DNA from 4 places in the Paenarthrobacter sp. NPDC057355 genome. Region 1 is predicted to be linked to each of the others. Evidence: riboswitches for the same ligand, from Rfam matches in the RefSeq annotation. Region 1 holds a riboswitch; each other region holds the start of a gene.
What was found. Region 1 has a riboswitch for thiamine pyrophosphate ahead of thiD (bifunctional hydroxymethylpyrimidine kinase/phosphomethylpyrimidine kinase). Riboswitches for the same ligand answer to the same signal wherever they lie in the genome.
Positions count from the first base shown of each region.

Region 2: linked by a shared signal. The riboswitch ahead of thiO (glycine oxidase ThiO) and the one ahead of thiD (bifunctional hydroxymethylpyrimidine kinase/phosphomethylpyrimidine kinase) in region 1 are both predicted to bind thiamine pyrophosphate.
Region 3: linked by a shared signal. The riboswitch ahead of thiC (phosphomethylpyrimidine synthase ThiC) and the one ahead of thiD (bifunctional hydroxymethylpyrimidine kinase/phosphomethylpyrimidine kinase) in region 1 are both predicted to bind thiamine pyrophosphate.
Region 4: linked by a shared signal. The riboswitch ahead of ACFUOZ_RS11370 (ECF transporter S component) and the one ahead of thiD (bifunctional hydroxymethylpyrimidine kinase/phosphomethylpyrimidine kinase) in region 1 are both predicted to bind thiamine pyrophosphate.

Region 1 covers NZ_JBHVAL010000001.1:776,151-781,888, forward strand. Annotated here, with positions in the region: gene thiD (bifunctional hydroxymethylpyrimidine kinase/phosphomethylpyrimidine kinase) at 265-1,803, opposite strand; TPP riboswitch at 1,794-1,892, opposite strand; gene ACFUOZ_RS03590 (Rne/Rng family ribonuclease) at 1,978-5,154, opposite strand; gene ACFUOZ_RS03595 (vitamin K epoxide reductase family protein) at 5,624-5,738, shown strand, end outside.
Region 2 covers NZ_JBHVAL010000002.1:305,941-311,678, forward strand. Annotated here, with positions in the region: gene ACFUOZ_RS05345 (thiazole synthase) at 1-722, opposite strand, end outside; gene thiS (sulfur carrier protein ThiS) at 726-962, opposite strand; gene thiO (glycine oxidase ThiO) at 997-2,241, opposite strand; TPP riboswitch at 2,233-2,353, opposite strand; gene thiE (thiamine phosphate synthase) at 2,381-3,064, shown strand; gene ACFUOZ_RS05365 (NINE protein) at 3,139-4,089, shown strand; gene ACFUOZ_RS05370 (RNB domain-containing ribonuclease) at 4,202-5,671, shown strand.
Region 3 covers NZ_JBHVAL010000019.1:71,331-77,068, forward strand. Annotated here, with positions in the region: gene ACFUOZ_RS17895 (alpha/beta fold hydrolase) at 1-191, shown strand, start outside; gene thiC (phosphomethylpyrimidine synthase ThiC) at 179-1,993, opposite strand; TPP riboswitch at 1,989-2,096, opposite strand; gene ACFUOZ_RS17905 (amidohydrolase family protein) at 2,181-3,263, shown strand; gene ACFUOZ_RS17910 (VOC family protein) at 3,341-4,249, shown strand; gene ACFUOZ_RS17915 (hypothetical protein) at 4,335-4,772, shown strand; gene rpsP (30S ribosomal protein S16) at 5,008-5,430, shown strand; gene ACFUOZ_RS17925 (RNA-binding protein) at 5,432-5,674, shown strand.
Region 4 covers NZ_JBHVAL010000008.1:88,312-94,049, reverse strand. Annotated here, with positions in the region: gene ACFUOZ_RS11400 (Na+/H+ antiporter subunit D) at 1-208, shown strand, start outside; gene ACFUOZ_RS11395 (Na+/H+ antiporter subunit E) at 205-771, shown strand; gene ACFUOZ_RS11390 (monovalent cation/H+ antiporter complex subunit F) at 768-1,046, shown strand; gene mnhG (monovalent cation/H(+) antiporter subunit G) at 1,036-1,425, shown strand; gene ACFUOZ_RS11380 (DUF4235 domain-containing protein) at 1,528-1,788, opposite strand; gene ACFUOZ_RS11375 (NUDIX domain-containing protein) at 1,814-2,503, opposite strand; TPP riboswitch at 2,676-2,811, shown strand; gene ACFUOZ_RS11370 (ECF transporter S component) at 2,888-3,508, shown strand; gene ACFUOZ_RS11365 (ABC transporter ATP-binding protein) at 3,508-5,064, shown strand; gene ACFUOZ_RS11360 (energy-coupling factor transporter transmembrane component T family protein) at 5,061-5,738, shown strand, end outside.

The DNA of each region.
Region 1 (5,738 bases):
TGTGCCTCAACGCCGTGGACTTCTGTTCGAAGCCCGCGAGTCATCCCATGAACAATTCCACGGGGCATAACCCAAGTGTTGGCGTAAGCACCGAAGATCAAGATTACGCTAGTTTGACCCTCAGCTGCAAATGAGGCCGGATCCGGAGGCTGCCACGTGACTTGCGTCACGAGTCGTAACGGACTCTCCCGGCACCGTGCCCATACAGCCTACAGGGTTCGGCAACGCTTCACGCGATCCGGCGCGCGGAGTAAGCCGGCTTTGCTACCGGATTGCCGCATGGCCCGGGGCGTAAAGCCGGGGAGCATCGAAGAACGCGGTCTCGTAGCGGCAGGACTGCCGGAAGGCCTCGAGCATGTCTGCCCGCTCACGGCCCGAGGCTGCGACTGCCGCGGCGTCGGTAAACGTGATGGCCTCGCGGGTAGCGGCGGCAAAGGCCTCGTCGGCATAGGTCCTCAGCCACTCCGCGTAAGGATGGGCGGCTGACGCCCCGGCCTCCACAAAAGCTGTGTGGAGTTTTTGCCCCACCTCCGCGTACAACCAGTAGCAAGGCAGGATTGCGGCCAGGACCACTGCGTAGCTGCCCGACATCGAAGCGGCCAGCAGGTGGTCCACGTAGGCTTTGGTTACCGGCCCGGTCACGTCCGACGCCTCACGGGTGCTCAGCCAGTTCCTGTGCAGCTCCGATTCAACTTCCAGGCATTGCTGTGAGCCCTTGGCCCAGAACAGCTGTTCCTCTTCCGTGGGCGCCAAGGCAGCTGCCCGGGCAAGCACCCTGGAATAGCCGTTCAAATAGATGGCGTCCTGTGCCAGGTAGTAGCTGAATGCCGTCTCCGGCAGCTGCCCGGACTGCAGTTCCTGGATGAAGTCCAGCTCGTGGATTCTTTCAAGCTCAGGGACGGCTTCTTTCCACAACGTGGCTGCGAACCCGCCGCTGCTGAGCTTGCGCTGATGGTGGAAGTGGTCCACAGGCCCGTTGCCTCCGCCAACCTCCAACTCAGCTGAACCCCTCAGCGCTTGGAGCAGCCAGGGTTTTACGTCCCGCAGCGACGCTTCCCAGTCACCCTCACGTACCTGGACCGTGGCCAACGCCGAAGACAACGAGCACCCAGTGCCATGGCTGTTCTTTGTGTCAATCCGTGGTCCGGCTACCTCCACGATGTCCTGTCGCAACAAGCCACCGGTGTTGATCAACGCGTCCGGACATTCCGAGCCCGCCAAGTGACCGCCCTTGACCAGCACGGTGTTGCCGCATTCTGCGGCCAGTCGCTTGCCTTGCTCCAGGGCCGAAGCCCAATCGGGCGCCTCGGGCTCGCCCAACAACATGGCAAGCTCCGGCAGGTTGGGCGTGATGAGGTCCGCCAAGGGAAGCAGGGAACGAAGAGCATCCCCTGCCGTCTCCGTCAGGAGGCGGTCACCGCTGGTGGCTACCATCACCGGGTCAAGGACGACGACGGCGGGACGCACTTCCTCGAGCCACCTGCGGACCTCATTAATCACCTCTGCGTCCCCCAGCATCCCGATCTTGACGGCATCGATGGCAATGTCGCTGCTGATCGCGGTCAACTGTTGCCGCAGGAACTCCACCGGGGGTACGTGCACCGCGCTGACGCCATGGGTGTTCTGTGCAGTCAGGGCAGTGATGGCAGCCATTCCGTAGCCGCCGTGCGCGGCAATGCTCTTCAGGTCCGCCTGGATTCCGGCTCCCCCGGAGGGATCGGAGCCTGCAATGCTCAGTACCCGCGGGGTCTGCCTGCGGTCCGTCACCAACGGGTATACAGAGGAATATGACAACTCAGCCATGAGGACATCCCTTCGCCGGTGCTAACCGGACAGGTTCAACGGGTCTGGATCTCAGCCCGGCCCAACGCCTGGCACCCCGTGTCAGTCCCCCAGCCTAACGCACCGGTAAAGGCAAGGGCCCCGCAATGCCCGCTCCTGGCGGATATTACAGGGCCCTTGAAACCGCTGGGTCGATCAGAGCTCGGAAGCAGGCACGCCGACTCCAAGGATGATGGGTTCCTCTGAAGCCGGCTTCCTGACCGGTTCTGCCGGCGCCTTGGACTCGTGGGCTGAACCCTGGGCAGCCGAAGCAGCTTCCTCGTGGTGCTCAACGCTGGTCTCGTTGGCTGCCCCTTGTGCCCTGCTGGCACTGCGGTTCCGGCGGCCCCGGCGGCCACGCGAAGCCGAAGGAGCTTCCTCGGCTGCGGGAACCCGTGCCGAAGCTGCCGCGGCCGGGGCCGCTGCAGCCTTGGGAGCAGCCGCCGCTGCACTTTCCTGGGTGCCCTCTTCCTCGACCGCCGGGGCTGCCCCGAGGTGCGAGAACGCCTCGGCCAAACGGTCCAGGCTCATGGCCGGTTCGGAGCTCTGCGGCTCGTCGTGGTGTTCAACGAACGGCAACGCAACTTCTTCACCGCCAAAGCGAAGCACCGGGGTGGAGCGTGCTTCCCGGACCGCGGCCTCATGGGCCTCTGCGGCCTGGTCCGCGGGAGCATCCGCGGTCACAGGAGGCACAGACGTTGCGCCGGCGTCGTGCTGTCCTGCAGCCCGGGCCAGTTCTTCGGCCTTGTGAATTTCGTCGTCGTGCAGGTGGGCAGCATGCGCAGCGGCGGCAATAGTTGCCAGCGCCGCACGGGTCGCTTCGGCCTTTGCCTGGCGCGCAGGATCCTGCGGTTCCGGGTGGGCAGCCGGTGCGGCCGGGGCGGGTGCCGAGTGGGCCTGGGCCGGCGCCTCTGCCGCACCCTGCGCTCCGCCCTTGCCGCGGCGGCGCTTGCGTTCGGTGCGGGCGGTGGGCTGCTGAGCCTCGGTGTTGGGACGGTGTTGCTCGGCGGCCACAACGTTGGCACGGCGGTGCTCCACGGGCTCGTCGTGCGTCACGACACCGCGGCCTGCGCAATGCTCGCATTGCTCACCGAAAACTTCAAGGAGTCCGGTGCCCATGCGTTTGCGCGTCATCTGTACCAAACCGAGCGAGGTCACTTCAGCAACCTGGTGCTTGGTACGGTCGCGGCCCAGGCATTCAACCAGGCGGCGCAGCACAAGGTCGCGGTTGGATTCGAGGACCATGTCGATGAAGTCGATGACAATAATGCCGCCGATGTCACGCAGGCGAAGTTGCCGGACTACTTCCTCGGCAGCTTCAAGGTTGTTCTTGGTGACTGTCTCTTCCAGGTTGCCGCCGCTGCCGGTGAACTTACCGGTATTGACGTCCACCACGGTCATGGCCTCGGTGCGGTCGATGACCAGCGAACCACCGGAGGGCAGGAAGACCTTGCGTTCGAGTGCCTTGTGGATCTGCTCGTCGATGCGCCAAGCGGAGAAGATGTCCTGGTCCTTGGTCCACTTCTCGAGCCGGCCCACCAGGTCGGGAGCAACGTAGGTGACGTAGGCCTCGATGGTGTCCCAGGCGTCGTCACCGGAAACGATCAGCTTGGAGAAGTCCTCGTTGAAGACGTCGCGGACCACCTTGATGGTGAGGTCCGGTTCGCCGTAGAGCAGCTCCGGCGCAAGCACCTTGGTGGAGGAAGCCTGCCCTTCGATACCTTCCCACTGCGCGCGGAGCCGGTTGATGTCGTGGGTCAGTTCTTCTTCCGACGCACCTTCAGCGGCGGTACGGACAATGACGCCGGCATTTTCGGGCAAGCGGTCCTTGAGGATGCGCTTGAGGCGGTTGCGTTCGACGTCGGGCAGCTTGCGGGAGATGCCGGTCATGGACCCGCCTGGCACGTACACCAAATAGCGGCCGGGCAAGGAAATCTGGCTTGTGAGGCGGGCACCCTTGTGGCCCACGGGATCCTTGGTGACCTGGACCAGGACGGAGTCGCCGGACTTCAGTGCGTTCTCGATCCGGCGCGGCTGGCCTTCGAGGTTGACCGCGTCCCAGTTCACTTCACCGGCGTACAGCACCGCATTACGTCCGCGTCCGATGTCCACGAAGGCAGCTTCCATCGACGGCAGAACGTTCTGGACCTTGCCCAGGTACACGTTGCCGATCAGGGAGTCCTGCTGCGTCTTGGACACAAAGTGCTCAGCCAGAACACCGTCCTCAAGGACACCGATCTGGATTCTGTCATCGCGCTGCCGGACGATCATCTGCCGGTCAACCGACTCGCGGCGTGCCAGGAACTCCGCTTCCGTGATGACCTGGCGGCGGCGTCCGGTCTCGCGGGACTCGCGGCGACGCTGCTTCTTCGCCTCAAGCCGCGTGGAGCCCTTGACGCTGGCTACCCGGTTGGAGGGGGCAGTTTCCGTGATGGGGCGCGGAGCGCGGACACGGGTGACCGTGTTGGGCGGGTCGTCGTCCGAGCCGCCGGTCAGTTCAAGGTCCTGGTCCCCGCGGCGGCGCCGACGACGACGACGCGACGTGACGCCCTCTTCGAGGGCTTCAGCTGCCGGAGCCTCTTCATCCCCGGAGTCGCTGCTGTCTTCGCTGTCATTTTCGCGCTCGGTTCCGCGGCGGCCACGGCGGCCACGGCTCCGGCGGCGACGACGGTTGCCACCTTCGTCCAGTTCGCCTTCAGCGCCGGTTTCGGCGTCGTCTTCAGCCTCGTCGTCCTTCTCTTCCGCAGCAGCGGCACGCGGGACGGTGGTGAGGTCAGGGGCCTGGAAAATCATGGAGGTAATGGAAACGGGCTCCATGAACAGTGACGTCGCTGCGGGAGCTGCTTCTTCGGCAGATGCGGCGTCCTCGGCAGCTTCTTCCTCAGCAGCAGGCGTCTCGGGCTGGGAGCCGGCGTCCGGCGTCGTGGTTTCTGCGGCAGGTTCTTCGACCACTTCCGCCGCAACGGGCGCCTCTTCCGTTTCTACCTTCGGCTTTGCAGCACGACGACGGCGGACCGGCTTTTCGGGGGCAGCTTCAACAACGGCCTCGGACTGGTTGCCTGCAGCGGCTTCCTGCTCGACGGCGGTGTCGTCCCCGAGTCCGGGCAGCGGCTCGGCGGGTTCGACCTTTTTGCGGGCGCGGGTCCGGCGTACCGGCTTCTCAGCAGCTTCAGCTGTCTCTTCGACAGCGGGCACCTCAATTGCAGGCGTCTCTACTTCTTCGACCGCCTTCGGCGCAGCCTTGCGCCGGGTCCGTGTGGCTTTCTTTGGCGCTTCCGCGGTTTCCGCGGGGGCTGCCTCTTCATTAACGGCTACAACCTGGTCATTATCCATATACGGCAACACTCCTGCCCCAGCGACACCGCCACATCCGGCGCCCAGTGGGGCAAATATTGTCAAAACCCGCAGGCGTTGACAGAAGTCGATAGTATGCCTTCCGGTTCGCACCATCCTTGGGGTGCGGCAGCCCTGGAAGACCGGTGGCTCAGCTCTGAAACCCGTTGTTCTGCTGCCACAACCAGGTGCCGTCCATTGTCATGGCGGGCCTACCGAGGATCGACGTGATCCTGGCATGCCCAGCTCATGCTGGCGGTCTTGGGAACAAGTCACCGGACCGGAATCCGAATGTGGGTCGGCTTCCAGCCATGTTCATTCTCTCACACCCGTACGACTTTGCCCGCTAGGGTGCTGTGTCGCACCGGTGGGGAAAAGCTGGGCGACTCCCCCAGCCTCCGGCGTTACAATCCTCCCAAGAGCACTTCCCGGGCTGCCGGGCACACTGTCGAAAAGGATAAGATCCACGATGCCGAGCACTGCCAGGGAGAACCTGGCCAAGAAAGCCTTCACCCCCGTGGAGGAATCGTCCACACCCCGGGAAACGTTGCCCAAGTTTGTCCGCGACAAGCCTTTCGCATGGC
Region 2 (5,738 bases), on a different contig from region 1:
TTGGCAAGCCTGCCGGCGATGACAGCGTGCTTGAAGGCCTGCCCCATCTGGACGGGGTTCTGCGCCCGGGTCACGGCGGTGGCCAGCAGGACAGCGTCGCAGCCCAGTTCCATCGCAAGTGCGGCATCCGAGGCAGTGCCGATCCCCGCGTCCAGCACCACAGGGACGGAAGCGCGCGACACAATCAGTTCGATGTTGTGCGGGTTCAGGATGCCAAGTCCTGTTCCAATAGGTGACCCTAGCGGCATGACGGCCGTGGCACCCAAATTCTCCAGGCGCAGCGCAAGGACGGGATCGTCGTTGGTGTAGGCGAACACCTTGAAGCCCCGGTTGACCAGTTGCTCTGTTGCTTCGACCAGCTCAACGGCATCGGGCAGGAGCGTGTGTTCGTCCGCTATGACTTCCAGCTTCACCCAATCTGTCTCCAGCGCCTCTCGCGCCAGTTCTGCCGTCATCACCGCGTCTTTGGCCGTGAAACAACCCGCCGTGTTCGGAAGGACACGGATGTTGTTGTCCACCAGGAGCTGAAAGAGCGAACCGGTTTCCGCGGTCGAATAGCGCCGCATGGCCACGGTTGTGAGCTCGGTTCCGGAAGCCAGGAGCGCCGCTCCCAGACCATCAAGGCTGGGGGCGCCTCCGGTTCCCATGATCAGCCTGGAGCCCAGTTCGACGCCGTCGATCACCAAAGCGTCCGCGCGGATTTCCGTATTTGCCTGCGTCATTGTTCAGCCTCCCTGTACTGCGGTCACGAGTTCGAGTTCGTCGCCGTCGGCCAACGCAGTGGCCGCCCATTGGCTCCGGGGTACCACCTCGGAGTTCCGGGCGACGGCGACACCCAGCTTTCCGCCGTCGGCCGCCTGTCCGCGGTGGTCCAGGGCACGGCCGGTGACGGCGGTGACCAGGCTGCTGACAGAGGCGCCGTCGAGCACTTCGTGCACGGCGCCGTTGAGCTTGATGTTCATACTGTTTCCTTGCTGTGGAGAAAGCAACGCGGGGTCACTTATGGCCCCCTGAAGGGGTTTCCATGGGCCATAAGTGACCCCGCGTTGCATTGAAGCGGTCAGGGCGGAAGATGGACCAGCGCGGGTCGGTGGAACCGGAGATCAGTTGTCCCACGATCTCAGCGGCGACGGGAGTGAGGAGGACACCGTGCCGGAAGAAACCCGTGGCGATCAGCAGGCCTTCGACTTCCCCCGTGGAGTTGCCCACGCGGCCCAGCAGCGGGGCATTGTCCGGAGTCCCGGGACGAGCCCGGGCCGTTGCCTCAAGGAGTTCAAGTTCGGCAACCGCAGGCACGAGCATCTGGGCGTCACGCAGGAGTTGGTAGACGCCACCGGCCGAGACGGCGTTTGAGGTCGCTGACAGACTATCCTCGCGCTGGGTAGCGCCGATCACCACGGTTCCATCCTCCCGCGGGACGATGTAGACGGGCACTCCGCGAACCATGCCACGGACCGTGGCGGTTACCAGCGGGCGAAGGTGGGTGGGCACGCGCAGCCGAAGGATGTCTCCGTAGACCGGCCTGACCGGAAGGCTGAGCTCCTCCGGAAGGGCTTCCAAGTCAGGAGCGCCCAGCCCGTTGGCTACTACGGTCTCGCCCGCAACGACAGACTGTCCGGAATCAAGTTCCACTCCGCAAACACGGTCGCCGTCCCACAACAATCCACGGGCAGACTCCCGCACTGCGTAGCCGTCACCGGCCCCCTGCACCCAGCTGCCATCGTTCGGTAAGTGCGCAGCCAGCCCGGCCAGCAGCTGCCCGGCCAGCTTGCGTGGATCCACCTGGTGATCGGCGGGAATGTCGAAGGCACAGGATATTTGCGGGCTCAGGAGTGGTTCGCGGTTCCTTGCTTCACGCAAGGACAGCGGTTCGACCTCCAGACCCGCCGCAAGCTGAACCGTGCGAAGGTCCGCGAGCGCCCGGCGGTCCGCAGCGTCGGCACCCACGGCGAGGGTCGGCGTCGTGCTGTATCCAGTGGCTTCCACCGGCTGAGGGAGGCCGCCCACGAACGATGGCCACAATCGGGAAGACACGAGCATGAGCTCCAGGAGGTCTTCTTCCTGGTAGTGGAGTTCGCTCACAGGTGCCAGCATGCCGGCGGCGGCGAAGGTAGCGCCGCTGGCGGGCGCCGGGTCGATGAGGGCCACGGAGCGGCCCAGCTTTCGCACTTGATGGGCAATGCCCAGGCCGATGACGCCTCCGCCAATGACAGCGACATCTGCGTGAATGGCTTCTGCCATCTGATTCCTTCCCTACGCCGGTACTAGCCGGATCAGGTCAAGCGGTCGGCTCCTAAGCCCTCTCAGCCGGACGGTCACAATGACGGTCGTCGCGGCTCCCGCGGTACGTGCCCAGTTTAGAGGAACTACTGTGGTTTCCATGACCCAGCATGAATCCCTCGCCTCGGCCCGCCTCTACCTGTGCACTGACGCGCGCAAACGACAAGGCGATTTTGAAGACTTTATGGACGCAGCCTTCCAGGGCGGAGTGGACATCATCCAGCTCCGCGACAAGACGATCGAAGCGGCCGAGGAGTTGGAGTTGCTGGCCGTCCTGCGCAGCGTCGCGGAACGGCATGGGCGGCTGTGGGCAGTGAACGACCGGGCCGACGTCGCCAGTGTTTCCGGGGCTCCGGTGTTCCATGTGGGCCAAAAGGACCTGCCTCTGGAGATCGCCCGCACCTTCCTCCCCGCCCCCGCCGTAATTGGCTTGTCCACCCACACTCCCGAGCAGGTCAATGCGGCCATCACGGCCTCGCCCGGCGACGCGGGACTGGATTACTTCTGTGTGGGCCCCGTGTGGGCGACCCCCACCAAGCCCGGCCGTGAAGCCGTGGGAACCGGCTTGGTCACATATGCCGCGGAGGCGATTAAGCGCGCGGAAGAGACCACCGGCGGGGCCGTCGATTTGCCCTGGTTCGCAATCGGTGGAATCGACCTCGGCAACGTCGAAGAAGTAGTTGCAGCCGGAGCCAGCCGCATCGTCGTCGTCCGGGCCATCACCGAAGCGGAAGATCCGACGGCGGCAGCCAAGTCGCTGCTCGAAGCCCTCGACGCCGCTTAGCTGCAACTCAGCAGACCGCTCGCCTCCGGTCCGCCACCCAAAACCTCGCACCCACACCACTGAAGGAAGTACACGTGAGTTACCCGAGTTACCCGCCCGCGCCCGAAAACGGCCCGGGAGCGGGAGTTCCACCGGTCCCCAACGCACCTGCCCCTTACGGCAGCCGTTATCAGGGTGGGCCGAACACCGGGTATCAACCCACCCCTGATTCCGGCCCTTACGGCACACCGGCCGGTGGCGGAACATCAAAGTCATTCGTGGTCACGTGGATCCTGTCCTTGCTCCTGGGCGGCTTGGGTGTCGACCGGTTCTACCTTGGCAAGATTGGCACCGGCATCGCCAAACTCCTCACCGCCGGCGGGTTCGGCATCTGGTCGATCGTGGACCTCATCATCACGTTGACAGGTAACGCCCGTGACAAGCAGGGCCGCCCGTTGGCCGGCTACCCGGAAAACAAGAAGAAAGCATGGATCATCACCATCGTGGTGTGGCTCGCCGGCCTGATCATTGGCATCATTTCCGCGGTGCTGTCCCTGACGCTCTTCGCCGCCGCGGTCCAGGGGCAGAAGACTCCTGTACCGGTCCCTCCTTCAGCTTCCCAGGAGGCGCCCCTGCCCTCTTCCGGCGCTGCCAGCGACGCAAATTCCTTCACAGTGACCGTGTCCAGTGGGGACACGGTGAAGGTGGGCATCGTTGACTCCCTCTACACCGAGGAAATTCTGGACATGCCCTACCTGGAGCCAGCCAATGGAGGGTTCCTGCTGATGGAAGTTTCCTGGCAAACTGCCACGGGAACCAGCTTCGCGACCGCCACAAACTTTGAAGCCTATGATGCTGACGGCAAGGAGGGCGAACTGCTCTTCCTCACGGAAAGCATGGGGAGCTTCCCGCCGGGGAATGTTGCGGCCGGGCAGTCAGTGCAGGGCATCATTGGCTTTGACATCAAGAAAGGCCCCACCACCATCGTCGTCAACGACCTCTACGGTGAGAAGGCAGCGAGCTTTACGCTGACCCCGGCAGGCTAGCCTCCGACAGCACAGCGGTGCTGCCCACAGAAACCCGTAGTCGCTTGGCGGCTGCGGGTTTGCCTGTTGGGCGTCCAAGACTATCGGCCTGTTTCGGGCTACGCTGATTTTCGTGTCACATCACCGGATAGCGCCCAACGTCGACGATTCATCGGACCAGCTTGCCGCAGCCCTCGCGGCCCTGAGGACAGAGCTGGAGCTGCCCGGTGAGTACCCGGTTGAGGCCGTCCAGGAAGCGAGGGACGCCGTCGAATCCCTTCACCTTCCCGACCGGGACCTGAAGGACATTCCGTTTGTGACCATCGACCCTGCGACGTCCACCGACCTTGACCAGGCCCTGTTCATTGATCGTGCCGGCGAAGGGTACAAGGTGCTTTATGCGATCGCCGATGTTCCCTCATTCGTGGCTCCGGGAGGGGCCCTGGATTCAGAAACGCGGCAGCGGGGACAAACATTCTACGCGCCGGACGGGCGCATTCCTTTGCACCCGGAGATCATCAGCGAGAACGCCGGAAGCCTGCTGGCGGGCCAGGATTCTGGGGCCTTCGTCTGGGACTTCGACTTGGATGCAAAGGCGAAGGTGGTGAACGTTTCCGTCGCGCAGGCCACCGTTCGCAGCCGCGCCAAGTTGAGCTACGCCGGCGCCCAGCAACAGATTGACGACGGAACGGCACCCCCCGTACTCCAACTCCTCAAGGAAGTTGGACTCAAAAGGGTCGAGTTGGAGCGGCTTCGTGGTGGGGCCAGCCTCAACATGCCCGAGCAGGAAATAGTCCACGTGACCGACGGCGGGTACAGGATCATTGCGGCGCCATCCCTGCCGGTGGAGGACTGGAATGCGCAGATATCGCTCATGACAGGGATGGCAGCGGCACAACTGATGCTGGACGGGAAGATCGGCATCCTGCGGACCATGCCTGCCCCCGACGAAAGGTCGCTGCAGCACTTCAAGCGGCAGACGGCGGCCCTCGGCAAACCGTGGGATGGCAAGGTCACCTACGGTGAGTATCTGCGGACGCTGGACGCCTCGGATCCTAAGCAGCTGGCCATCCTGCACTCGGCCGGGACGTTGTTCCGCGGTGCCGGCTATACGCCTTTTGATGGCGAAGTGCCCGAAACAGTGGTTCAGGCAGCTATCGGCGCCCCCTACGCCCACACAACGGCTCCCCTGCGGCGGCTCATTGACCGGTTTGTCCTGGTGATTTGCGAAGCCCTCTGCAACAACAAGGAAATCCCCCACTGGGCACGTGAGGCACTGCCCTCCCTGCCCGAGATCATGGGTGCCTCGGATCAGTTGGCCGGGCGGTTGGAACGTGCCGCGCTGGACACCGTAGAGGCAGCACTCGTAGCGGGCCACGTGGGCCGGGAGTTCGACGCCGTCGTCATCACCGGGTCCAAGCCATCCAACGGGAACGGCAACAACGGCAACGGAAACGGCGGCCCGTACGGCGTGGTCCAGATCGCCGAACCCGCCGTCACGGCACGGTGTGATGGGGAACTGGAGTCTGGCACGCAGGTCAGAGTTCGCCTCGTGAAGGCGGAAATCGCAACCCGGGAGATCAGGTTCGAGCTTCTGAACTGACGCGCTTCAGTCCCCGATCCGGGCTTTATGGCTCCCAGAGGATAGACTGGGCCTGTAGTAATGGATG
Region 3 (5,738 bases), on a different contig from region 1:
TGCCCACCTTGGTCCTGACCGGTGGGTGGGAACCCTTGTATGAGGAAATTGCGGCGTACCTCCAGGAGACCGGTGCCCTTCGCCGCGTTGCAGCTGGCGGGCACCGGCCCCAGGATTCATCCGACGGGGATCACATCATCCGCACCTTTGTTGCAGACGTGGAGCGGACGCGCTCACTTCAGGCGTCCTGAGTTCGAGGAACCTGAAGCTCCGGCAAGTACACCTTCGCGCCGGAGGCCAGGAATTCGGCACTCTTTTCCTGCATTCCGCTGTACATTTCTGCGATCGCCGCTTGGGATTCTGCCGAGCCGTACTCATCGCGGATGTCCTGGCTGATGCGCATGGAGCAGAACTTGGGGCCGCACATTGAGCAGAAGTGTGCCGTCTTGGCAGGCTCTGCCGGCAGGGTTTCGTCGTGGAAGGACTCCGCCGTGACCGGGTCCAGGGACAGGGCAAACTGGTCCCGCCACCTGAATTCGAACCTGGCCTTTGAAAGGGCATCGTCCCGTTCGTGGGCGCCGGGGTGCCCCTTGGCCAGGTCAGCGGCGTGGGCCGCGATCTTGTAGGTGATCACGCCTGTCTTCACGTCGTCTTTGTTGGGCAGGCCCAGGTGTTCCTTGGGTGTGACGTAGCAGAGCATGGCTGTGCCGTACCGGGCAATCTCAGTGGCACCAATGGCGGAGGTGATGTGGTCGTAGCCTGGAGCGACGTCGGTGACCAACGGTCCCAGTGTGTAGAACGGGGCGCCCTTGCACAGTTCCTGCTGGCGCTCCACGTTCTCCCGGACCAGATGGAACGGAATGTGACCGGGACCCTCCACCATGACCTGCACGTCGTATTCCCAGGCACGCTGGGTCAGCTCGGCCAGAGTATCGAGTTCGGCAAACTGTGCGGCGTCGTTTGCGTCGGCCGTCGCGCCCGGGCGCAGGCCGTCTCCCAAGGAAAACGCGACGTCGTACTTGGCGAAGATTTCGCACAGCTCGTCGAAGTGCGTGTAGAGGAAGTTTTCCTGGTGGTGGGCCAGACACCATCCGGCCATGATGGAGCCGCCTCGGGAGACGATGCCCGTGACGCGGTTGGCGGTCAGCGGCACATACCTCAGCAGCACACCGGCGTGGATGGTCATGTAGTCCACGCCCTGCTCGCACTGCTCGATCACGGTGTCGCGGAAGATCTCCCACGTGAGCTTGTTGGCTTCACCATTGACCTTCTCCAGCGCCTGGTAGATGGGCACCGTGCCGATGGGTACCGGGGAGTTCCGGATGAGCCACTCGCGGGTGGTGTGGATGTCGTCGCCGGTGGACAGGTCCATGACGGTGTCCGCGCCCCACTGGGTGGCCCACTGAAGTTTGTCCACTTCTTCGGCGATGGAACTGGTGACGGCCGAGTTTCCGATGTTGGCGTTGATCTTCACCAGGAAGGCTTTGCCGATGATCATGGGCTCGGACTCGGGGTGGTTGATGTTGTTGGGAATGATCGCCCGGCCGGCGGCGACTTCGCTCCGGACCAGTTCAACGTCGCAGTTCTCCCGTAACGCGACGAACTGCATTTCGGGGGTCACCACGCCATTGCGTGCGTAGTGCATCTGGGTGACGGTTTTGCCTTCGACGGCGCGGCGGGGCACGGGCTGCGCCCCCTTCCACTCCGCAGAGGCCGCGCCTCGCCGCAAAGCCGCCTTGCCGTCGTCGAGCAGGTTGCGTTCGCGGCCCGTGTAGGGTGCGGTGTCGCCGCGGGCTTCAATCCAGGCGGCCCTGAATGGTTCGAGCCCTACTACGGGATCGCTCCCGGGGCCGGCCGTCCGGTAGACCTGCAACGGCGCGTTGGCCTGGCCGTTGGGGGAAGGCTCAAGCGAAATTTCGGTCACCGGAACGCGGATGCCGCTGGCAGGGTCTTCGACGTAGGCGAGCGAATGGGACTTCAAGGACTGCGTAACAACCGTGTCTTCGACAGGGCTGTTTTGGGTAGGGCTGTGCTGTGTTTTGGTGGTGCTCAAAGGATTACTCACTTCCTTCGCCGGCATTACCCGGACAGGTTCAACGGTCGCAGGCTGCCTCAGCCCGATCTCAGCCCCTGCAAGGGCCCCCGTGTGGTCGTAGACGAAGCTACCACAGCTGCCATGGGGCGCCCAGTCACATGAAGGCGGCACCTGCAGGGGCCCCGGCGCGGACTAGGATTTTGGCATGTCCAACATCATCGAATTCACCGGACCAGTGCTCGTCGCCGCGGATCAGGAACGACGTGGTATGTGGTCCGTTGGAGGCACGCTGACCTTCCAACGTCCGTCAGGGCAGCCGGAGAAGGTGCTCGATGGCTGGGTCCTCCCCGGATTTGTTGATGCCCATTGCCACATCGGCTTGGGCCCCGGCGGCGCGGTGGACGAGGCCACTACCCTCGCACAGGCCCAGGCGGACCTGGCCGCCGGGACTCTGCTCATCCGCGACTGTGGATCGCCCAGCGACACACGGTGGGTGCAGCAACGGGAGGACTTGCCTCGGCTGATCAGGTCCGGCCGCCATATCGCCCGAAGCCGCAGGTACCTGCGCGGGCTGGGTCACGAGATTGAGCCGGAGCAGTTGGTGGAGACCGTTCGGAAGGAAGCGCGCGACGGCGACGGTTGGGTGAAATTGGTCGGGGACTGGATCGATCGCGGCATAGGTGACCTGGCGGCCTCCTTTCCTGCCAGGACCGTAAGGGACGCCGTCCGGGCTGCGCACGACGAGGGCGCCAGGGTCACGGCGCATTGCTTCGCGGAAGAGACCATCGATGACATGCTCGATGCCGGTATCGACTGCATCGAACACGCAACGGGTCTGTTGCCACGACACATCCCCAGGCTCGTGGAGCAGTCCGTCCCGATCGTTCCCACGCTGGTCAACATCGCCACCTTCCCGGATATCGCTGCCCAGGCCGCGCCAAAATTTCCTGAATACGCCCACCACATGACGCGCCTCTGGGAGCGGCGGCGTGAACGTGTGGTGGAGGCGTACGAAGCCGGAGTCGCCATCTACACCGGTACGGACGCCGGGAGCGTCATCAGACATGGCCGTATTGCCGACGAAATGAACGAACTGCACGACGCCGGCCTGCCGCCGGCCGCGGTCCTTGACGCCGCCACGTGGGGCGCCCGGAAGTGGCTGGGCGCCGAAGCCATCAGCGAAGGGGCGAGTGCCGACGTCGTGATCTGCCACGAGGATCCGCGCCGGAACGTCAGTACCGTTTCGGCACTCAAACACGTCGTCCTGCGAGGGCAGCTGATCCGCTAGGAATAAATTGAAGCTTCAAGTAATTTAGATAGGTAGAACGTGCCGAAAGGCGGCCGCATCAACACCGGGAGCTTCACATGTCCGCTTCATCCATACAGGACCTTCTGCCTGCCGACCTCGCCATGGGCACCGTTATGCTCAAGGTCGGCGATATGAAAGTCATGAGTGACTACTACCAGCGCGCCTTGGGGCTGGAGGTTGTTGCCGAGCAGGACGGCGGCCTCTACCTCGGGCGGGTCGGCAAGCCCGTGGTCCACTTGGCCCCGGCTGCCGGTCTCCAGCTTCCAGGGCGTGGTGAGGCCGGGCTGTTCCACACCGCCATCCTCTTCCAGGACCAGCCCTCATTGGCGGCCACCATCGCAACCGCCGCCGGTTATGAACCCCGTGCCTTCGTGGGAAGTGCGGACCACCTGGTCAGTGAAGCGTTCTACTTCACCGACCCGGAAGGCAACGGCATTGAGCTCTACTACGACAAGCCGCGCGAAAGCTGGCAGTGGGACGGCAAAAATGTGGTCATGGACAATGTGGCCCTCCCGCCGCAGCGTTTCCTCCAGCAGCACCTGAGCGAAGCCGCGGTCACGGGCCAGCACGAAGCGGCGGCCGGAATAGGCCACGTCCACCTTCAGGTGGGCGACGTCGCCACGGCCCACAACTTCTACGTCGAAACCCTGGGCTTCGAGAAGACCGCGGGTTGGCATGGCCAGGCGCTGTTCGTCTCCGCCGGTGGGTACCACCACCACATGGCCATGAATGTGTGGAACAGCCGCGGCGCCGGCCCCCGGAAGGACACCCTGGGGCTCGGGGAAGTGCTCATTGAGGTGCCCACTGGCGATGACGTCGGCGCACTGGCAGACCGCCTGCGGGTGGCCGGAGTGCAGAACCACCACACGGGCGCCGAATTGCAGTTCGAAGACCCGTGGAGGAACAAGCTGCGCGTTGCCGTGCGCCGGCCCGATTCCGCCGCCGGCGTCCAGGCAGGCGCATAGCTGCACTAGGCTGGGCAGTGACGGTGCGGGACCTCCTGTCCTGCGCCGCACGCCCCGTCAGCACTAAGGATTGAGAGTACTTTCCATGGGCTTTGCCGAAATTTTTGTAGCCACCCACGACGAAGCACTCAAGCGGGCAGCCGCCCTGGGCAAGGGTGCCGATGTTGCCGGACCCGCGGTCCGGATCAAGGACATTACGGACTACGAAGTTGAACAGCTTGGCGACCTTGCCGGACAGGCGGTCCATGCTGCGGGCGCCGACTACGAACTTGCCTTGGTGGACGTCACCAGTGATGCGCTTCTCGGCGTTCCCGAGGCGATGGTGAGGGCGCTGGCCGAACTGCTCACCTACGAAAGCGAAGGCGAAGCCAACGTCCTCGACGACGTCGCTGCCGCCTGGGCTGCGCAGGAAGACATGCCCTTTGAAGCCGCGCAGTCACGGCAATACGTCCAGCAACTGGCCGCCCTTGCCGCGGACGTGGAAAAGACCGAGCGGACCGGGCTCTACGTCTGGTCGGAATGAGCATCCGCCGTCCGGTCCGGTGAAGGCGCCGTCCGCAAAGTGACCAAGAACTCACCGGCCCGTGCGGCGTAAGTCGTAAATGCCGCGGGCATCTGGCACAATAGACAGGTACTCGATCGGTGCGGCCCCTCTCTCCGTGCTCGTATCTTGTCCTTCGAACCGCCAAGTATGGCCCGCCCCACGGGTGCAGAACGCCCGGTTCAACCCCGTTTCAGAAACAGGAGTGACCACAAAAGTGGCCGTAAAGATTCGCCTTAAGCGCTTCGGTAAGATGCGCGCACCGTACTACCGCATTGTCGTCATGGATGCCCGCGCCAAGCGCGATGGCCGTGCCATTGAAGAAATCGGCAAGTACCACCCCACCGAAGAGCCGTCGTACATCGAGGTCGCTTCCGAGCGCGCCCAGTACTGGCTCTCCGTTGGTGCCCAGCCGACCGAGCAGGTTGCCGCGATCCTCAAGATCACCGGTGACTGGCAGAAGTTCAAGGGCCTCCCGGGCCAGGAAGGCACCCTGAAGACCAAAGCTCCGAAGGAAGCTTTCGTAGCTCCGGAGAAGGGTTCCGTCATCATCCCGGAAGCCATCACCAAGAAGGCCAAGAAGGACGACGCTGCTGAGGCTCCGGCCGAGGCTGAAGCAGAGACCACCGAGGCTGAGTAAGTTGCTGGCAGAAGCGCTCGAGCACTTGGTCCGCGGGATCGTTGACAGCCCTGAGGATGTCAAGGTCAGTGCCAGGAACAACCGTCGCGGGGAATCCCTCGAGGTGCGCGTTCACCAGGAGGACCTCGGACGGGTGATCGGCCGTCAAGGACGTACTGCACGTGCACTGCGCACTGTGGTTGCTGCCTTGGCTGGTGGCGAGCAGGTCCGGGTCGACGTCGTCGATACCGACCGCCGCCGGTAACGCGCTCAGCACTTTTTGTCTTAGGTCCGGCCCCTTCACCGAATATGGTGGAGGGGCCGGATTG
Region 4 (5,738 bases), on a different contig from region 1:
GAACATCGGAGTGCTGCCGCGGACCATGGTGGGTTCAACGGCGGCATTGGTCGTGTTCGGTGTGGCTTTGACGGTCTTCGCCGGTCCACTCTTCCAGATTGCGGACGGTTCAGCTGAAATCATGTTGGACCGCTCGGCCTACATCCATTCCGTGCTGGGCGACGCCGTCGAAGTGCCGCCCCTGCCTCAGAACAGTGGTGCGAAATGAGCCGCAAACCGACCTCGTTCCGCACGGAACTGCCGCTTCTCATCTGGTTGGTCATCGTGTGGGGTGCGCTGTGGCGGGACTTCAGCCCGGGCAACCTGCTCTTCGGCGCCCTGATCGCCGTGCTGGTTGCCAAGTTCTTCTACCTCCCGCCCGTGGAGCTCAGCGGCAGGTTCAATATCCTGCGTGCCATTCCGTTCGCCGTGGTCTTCCTCGCGAAAGTGGTGGCAGCGAGCTTCGTGGTTCTGTACCTGGCGGTGGTCAAGGGGCCCAAGGTCCGGAGCGCCGTCGTCGCTGTTCCCCTGCGGAGCCATTCGGACCTCATGGTGACTGCAACAGGTCACGTTATATCGCTGATCCCCGGATCACTGGTGGTGGAGGTGGACCGTTCGACGTCGACGCTGTACTTGCACGCACTCAATATTTACGGGGAAGCGGACATCGCCAAGATACGTCACGAAACGCAGGGTATTGAGGCCGGGCTGATCCGGATTATGGGGACCCGGGAAGAGGTTGAGGCACTGAAGGCCGAACCTCGTGCCGGCCTGGAAGGGGCAGCGCTGTGAAGGAATTTGTTCTGGTGGCTACGGCGGTGATCCTTAGCCTCGCAGCTGCAGGCGCCATCATCCGCATTGCGATCGGGCCGTCCCTGTTGGACCGCGTCCTGGCCTCCGACGTCCTGCTGGCTATCGTGGGCGCAGCGCTTGCCGTGGACATGGCGGTAAACCGGCACCTCAACAATCTGGTGTTGCTGGTGGCCCTTGCGATCATTGGATTCATAGGCTCGGTGACGGTTGCCCGCTTCGTGGCCGAGAGGAGGGAACACAGCAATGAATCCTGATGCCTCCGGAGTAGATGTGGTCATCGACGCCGTCACCGTGGTGTTCCTTATTGTCGGTGCGCTGATGTCCCTTGGCGCGGCGATCGGCCTGCTGAGGTTCCCGGACCTGATGAGCCGCATGCACGCAGCCACCAAGCCGCAGGTGCTCGGCCTGTTCCTGATGCTCTCAGCCATCGGCCTGCAGATGCGCACCTGGTGGGTGTGGCCGGTCCTGCTGGTGGCGTGGATCTTCCAGCTCCTCACGGCGCCGGTGTCCGCGCACATGGTGGGCCGCTCCGCCTACCGGACCAAGCACGGACACCGCGAGAAGCTCACCAAGGATGAGCTCGAAGCCGTGGTCCAAAGGGCTGCTGCCGGCCAGGAGCCCCTGGAACCTTAACAGCAACTGGAACCTTAACAGCAACGCGGGGTCACTTATGGCCCGTCCCAAGGGGATATATGGGCCATAAGTGACCCCGCGTTGCTTTTGCGGGTGTGGTGCTTAGACGATGTCCTGGGACTTGGCGAAACGGGCAATGGCCCGCTGCGTCCCCCGGCTGGTGAGGACCTGGATGACCGTGCTCACGAAGGCGGAAATAAGCGCGAAGGTCAGGGCCGAGCGCAGGCTCGTCTCCACGTCGTCGTTGCCTGTGGGCGGCTTGTTGCCTGTGGCCTTTTCCCAGCCTTTGTTGACGAGTTTGGTACCGACAAAGCCCGCGCCGAGGCTTACCCCGGCGCCCAACAGCTTGAAAAAGAGGTTCATGCCCCCAGCCTAGCTGTATGGCAGGCTACCCGCGGTTCTCCCGTTCCTTGAGAAACGCAGTCAAGGAACCTACCGGGGCCAGCACCGGAACCACCGGGTGTTCGGCCGACCAAACAGCGTCCACGGAGTCGAAAGCCTCGATTTCCTTCAGCAGGTAATACGTGGGCGGCATCAACTTGAGCCTGCCTTCGGCTTCGGAAGCCAAAATCGCGCTGACCGGCATCCACAGCGATTGCCACGCCTCCGTGGTCTGATGCCGGGGCTGTGCTTCCGGTGCGGGCTTGGCGACGTAGAAGTAGGTGTCAAAACGCTTGGGCATGTCCACGGGAGTGATCCAGTTGGCCCACGGGCGCAAGGCAGCGGCCTCAATGGCAAGCCCCGCCTCTTCGTGGACCTCGCGGATGGCTGCAGCCAGGACAGTTCCCGAGGCATTCCGGGCTTGGGTTGGATCCGAGGCAATCGAGCTTTGCGCCCAGTCGGCAGCGTGGCGTTGGAGCAGCTCCGTCGGGTAATCCCATCCGGCCTGATCCGCCTTATCCACCCGGCCTCCGGGGAACACCACCATTCCCGCAGCGAAGTCCATGGTGCTGACCCGGTGTTGGACGAACGCCTCAAGCCCGGAAGGGGCATCGCGGAGCAGGATCACGCTGGCTGCGAGGGGTGGCTCGGACACTGGCGTGGCGTCGGGGAGGTTGGAACCGGGAACATCCGTCATGCAGCCATTCTTGCAGGGTGCGTTGCCTGGCCTGCTCTGCGTGCCACGGGCGAGGAATGGGGCGCAGAGCGGGCCTCGCAACGGCAAGGGCGGAATGTGACCCCGTCTGGCCGCCCACCCGGACTCCCTGGCACGCCAAGGTGTAAACTGAACCCGCCCATCAGGGCAGATTTGATAACGACAGGGGAGCGCCGCCGTCGAATCCTGCACCACGCAGGAGACGCGAGGGCGCTGAGAGTGCGGACAGCCGCAGACCCTCGAACCTGATCCGGTTAGTACCGGCGCAAGGGAGTCGAGCTTCTCAGAGTGTCCGGGTCCGGACGGCGCATGCCGTTTGGAAGCCGGGGAGCACTTTCCCCTCCTGTAACCTCAGGAGGCAGAAAAATGACCACGGTAAACGTGAAGAAGACCAGTTACAGCTGGCGTGTTGTAGACATCGTGGTGGCGGCCCTCATCGCCATCGCCGGCGGCGTGATCTTCTGGGCCTGGTCCCAGGGCGCCGCGATCGTATCCATTCCCATGAACGCGGCCTACCCGCCGCTGACCGGCCTGATCGCCGGCGGCTGGATGATTCCCGCGGTCCTTGGCATGCTCATTATCCGCAAGCCCGGCGCAGCCCTGTTCTGCGAGGCTGTGGCCGCCACCGGCGAACTCATCATGGGCTCGCAATACGGCACCACCGTGCTCATCTCCGGTGTCCTCCAGGGCCTCGGCGCCGAGCTCATCTTCGCGGCTTTCCGTTACAAGAAGTTCAACCTGCCCGTTTCATTGCTGGCCGGTGCGGGCGCCGGACTCTTCTGCGGCCTTAACGACTCCTTCCTGCCATGGGGCTGGAACATCGCCTACGAGGCAATCGACAAGCTGACCTACATCACCTTCACCACGATCTCCGGCGCCATCATCGCAGGGGCCCTCTCCTGGGTGGCCACCCGCGGTCTGGCGAAGACGGGCGTTCTGAGCTCCTTCGCCTCGCGCAAGGCCGCCTCGGAGCCCGTCTTCAGCTGATGCCCGCCACACACAGCGGCTCGGTCAAGCCTGCCGCCATTTCCGCCGAGGGGTGGGGGTGGCGGCATGCCGGCCGTTCCACGCCTGCCATCCAGGGCTTGGACCTTCGGATCGAACCGGGGGAGCGGGTCCTGCTGCTGGGCCCGTCAGGGGCCGGCAAGTCCACGCTGCTGCACGCCCTGGCCGGGGTGCTGGGTGACGAGGAAGACGACTCGGACGAGACAGGTTCGCTGTTGATCGACGGCGTTACACCCCGTGAGTCACGTGGCCGCGCCGGGTTGATGCAGCAGGACCCCGAAACCCAGGTGATCCTCTCCCGCGTGGGCGACGACGTCGCTTTCGGTGCGGAGAACCTGGCCGTGCCGCGGGATGAGATCTGGTCCCGCGTGCATGAAGCGCTCGACGACGTCGGCTTGCGTACCGCTGCGGGCGGCGGTTTGGCGCTGGACCACCCGACGGCGGCACTTTCCGGCGGCCAGAAGCAGCGGCTTGCGCTGGCGGGCATTTTGGCGATGCGGCCCGGGTTGATCCTGCTCGACGAACCCACGGCCAACCTCGATCCCGCAGGCGTCCTGGAGGTCCGGGATGCGGTGCGCCGCTGCCTGGACAAGACGGGCGCCACGCTGGTGGTCGTGGAGCACAGGGTGTCCGTGTGGAAGGACCTGGTGGACCGGATCGTGGTCCTGCAGCCCGGTTCTGCCGGTGGTGGAACGCTGCTGGACGGACCGCCGGACCAGGTTCTCACCAAGGCACGGTCAATGCTGATGGCAGCGGGCGTGTGGGTCCCCGGTTACGTCCCTGCGACGCGGGCGCGGACCCAGGCGGACGGTCCCAACCAGCTGCTCCTCGCAGCCCAGGACCTGGCCGTTTCGCGGGAAAAGCCCAAGCGGAAGGGCTTCAGGACCATCCCGCCCGTTCCCGCGCAGAAAGACATCACCGCCCAGGTCAGGGCAGGCCAGGCTTTGACCATTACCGGGCCGAACGGTGCCGGCAAATCGACCTTTGCGCTCACGTTGGCCGGCCTTCTGGCGCCGGTGGACGGCACGGTGAGTGCCGGCGTCGAGCTTTCGGAAGGAGCGGGCATTGACCCGTACAAGTGGAAAGCTGATCAGCTGATCTCACGGATCGGAACAGTTTTCCAGGAGCCTGAGCACCAGTTCGTTACAGGCAACGTCCTGGACGAGCTCATGTTCGGCCCCAAGCATCTTGGCCACGGCGAGGAGCGCGTCGACGAACTGGTGGAGCGGTTGAGGCTGGGCCATCTGGTAGACGCGAATCCCTACACATTGTCCGGCGGGGAGAAACGAAGGCTTTCGGTAGCTACCGTGCTTGCGGCCCACCCCAAGGTGCTGGTCCTGGATGAGCCGACGTTCGGGCAGGACGCCAATACCTGGGCTGAGCTCGCGTCGTTCCTTTCCGAGTTGCTCGACGCCGGGACGGCCGTGGTTTCGGTAACCCACGACCAGGAGTTCAGCGCGGTCCTGGGCGGGACGGAGCTGCGGCTGGGGCCCGTAGCGCAGGGCGAAACCGCGCATCAGGAAGCGGGCGCCGCATGAGGGATGCATTGAACCTGAGAGGCAACCACGCCCTCCTGACCCGGGCAAACCCCCTGGCGAAGTTCGTGGCTGTCTTTCTCATCTCACTGGTGTTGGCCCTGTCCATCGACTGGGTTTCGGCATCCACTGCGCTGATTGCGGAACTGGCGCTCTTCCCGTTGGCGGGCCTCACCTTGCGGCTGTTGTGGCTTCGCGCGTGGCCGCTGATCATCGCGGCGGTGATCGGGGGCTGGAGTACCGCCATTGTGGCGGCGGACAGCGGCGCTCTACTGCTCGACGTCGGACTCTGGTCAATCAGCGAAGGTTCCCTCCAGCTGGGGCTTGGTTTCATGTTGCGCGGTTTGGCGATTGCCCTCCCGGCGATCCTGCTGATGTCGTGCACAGACCCGACCGACCTTGCCGACGCCTTGGCCCAGAAAGCGAGGCTGCCGCACCGCTTTGTACTTGGTTCCCTTGCTGCCATGAGGCTGGTGGGCCTCATGGCGGAGGAATGGCAGACCATCGGAATGGCCCGACGCGCCCGGGGCGTCGGCTCGCAGGGCAGTCCGTTGCAGAGACTCAAGGCGACGCTGGGACAGAGTTTTGGCTTGCTTGTCCAGGCTGTCCGCCGGGCTTCACGGTTGGCCGTGACCATGGAAGCACGCGGCTTCGGCGGCGGACAACGGACGTGGGCG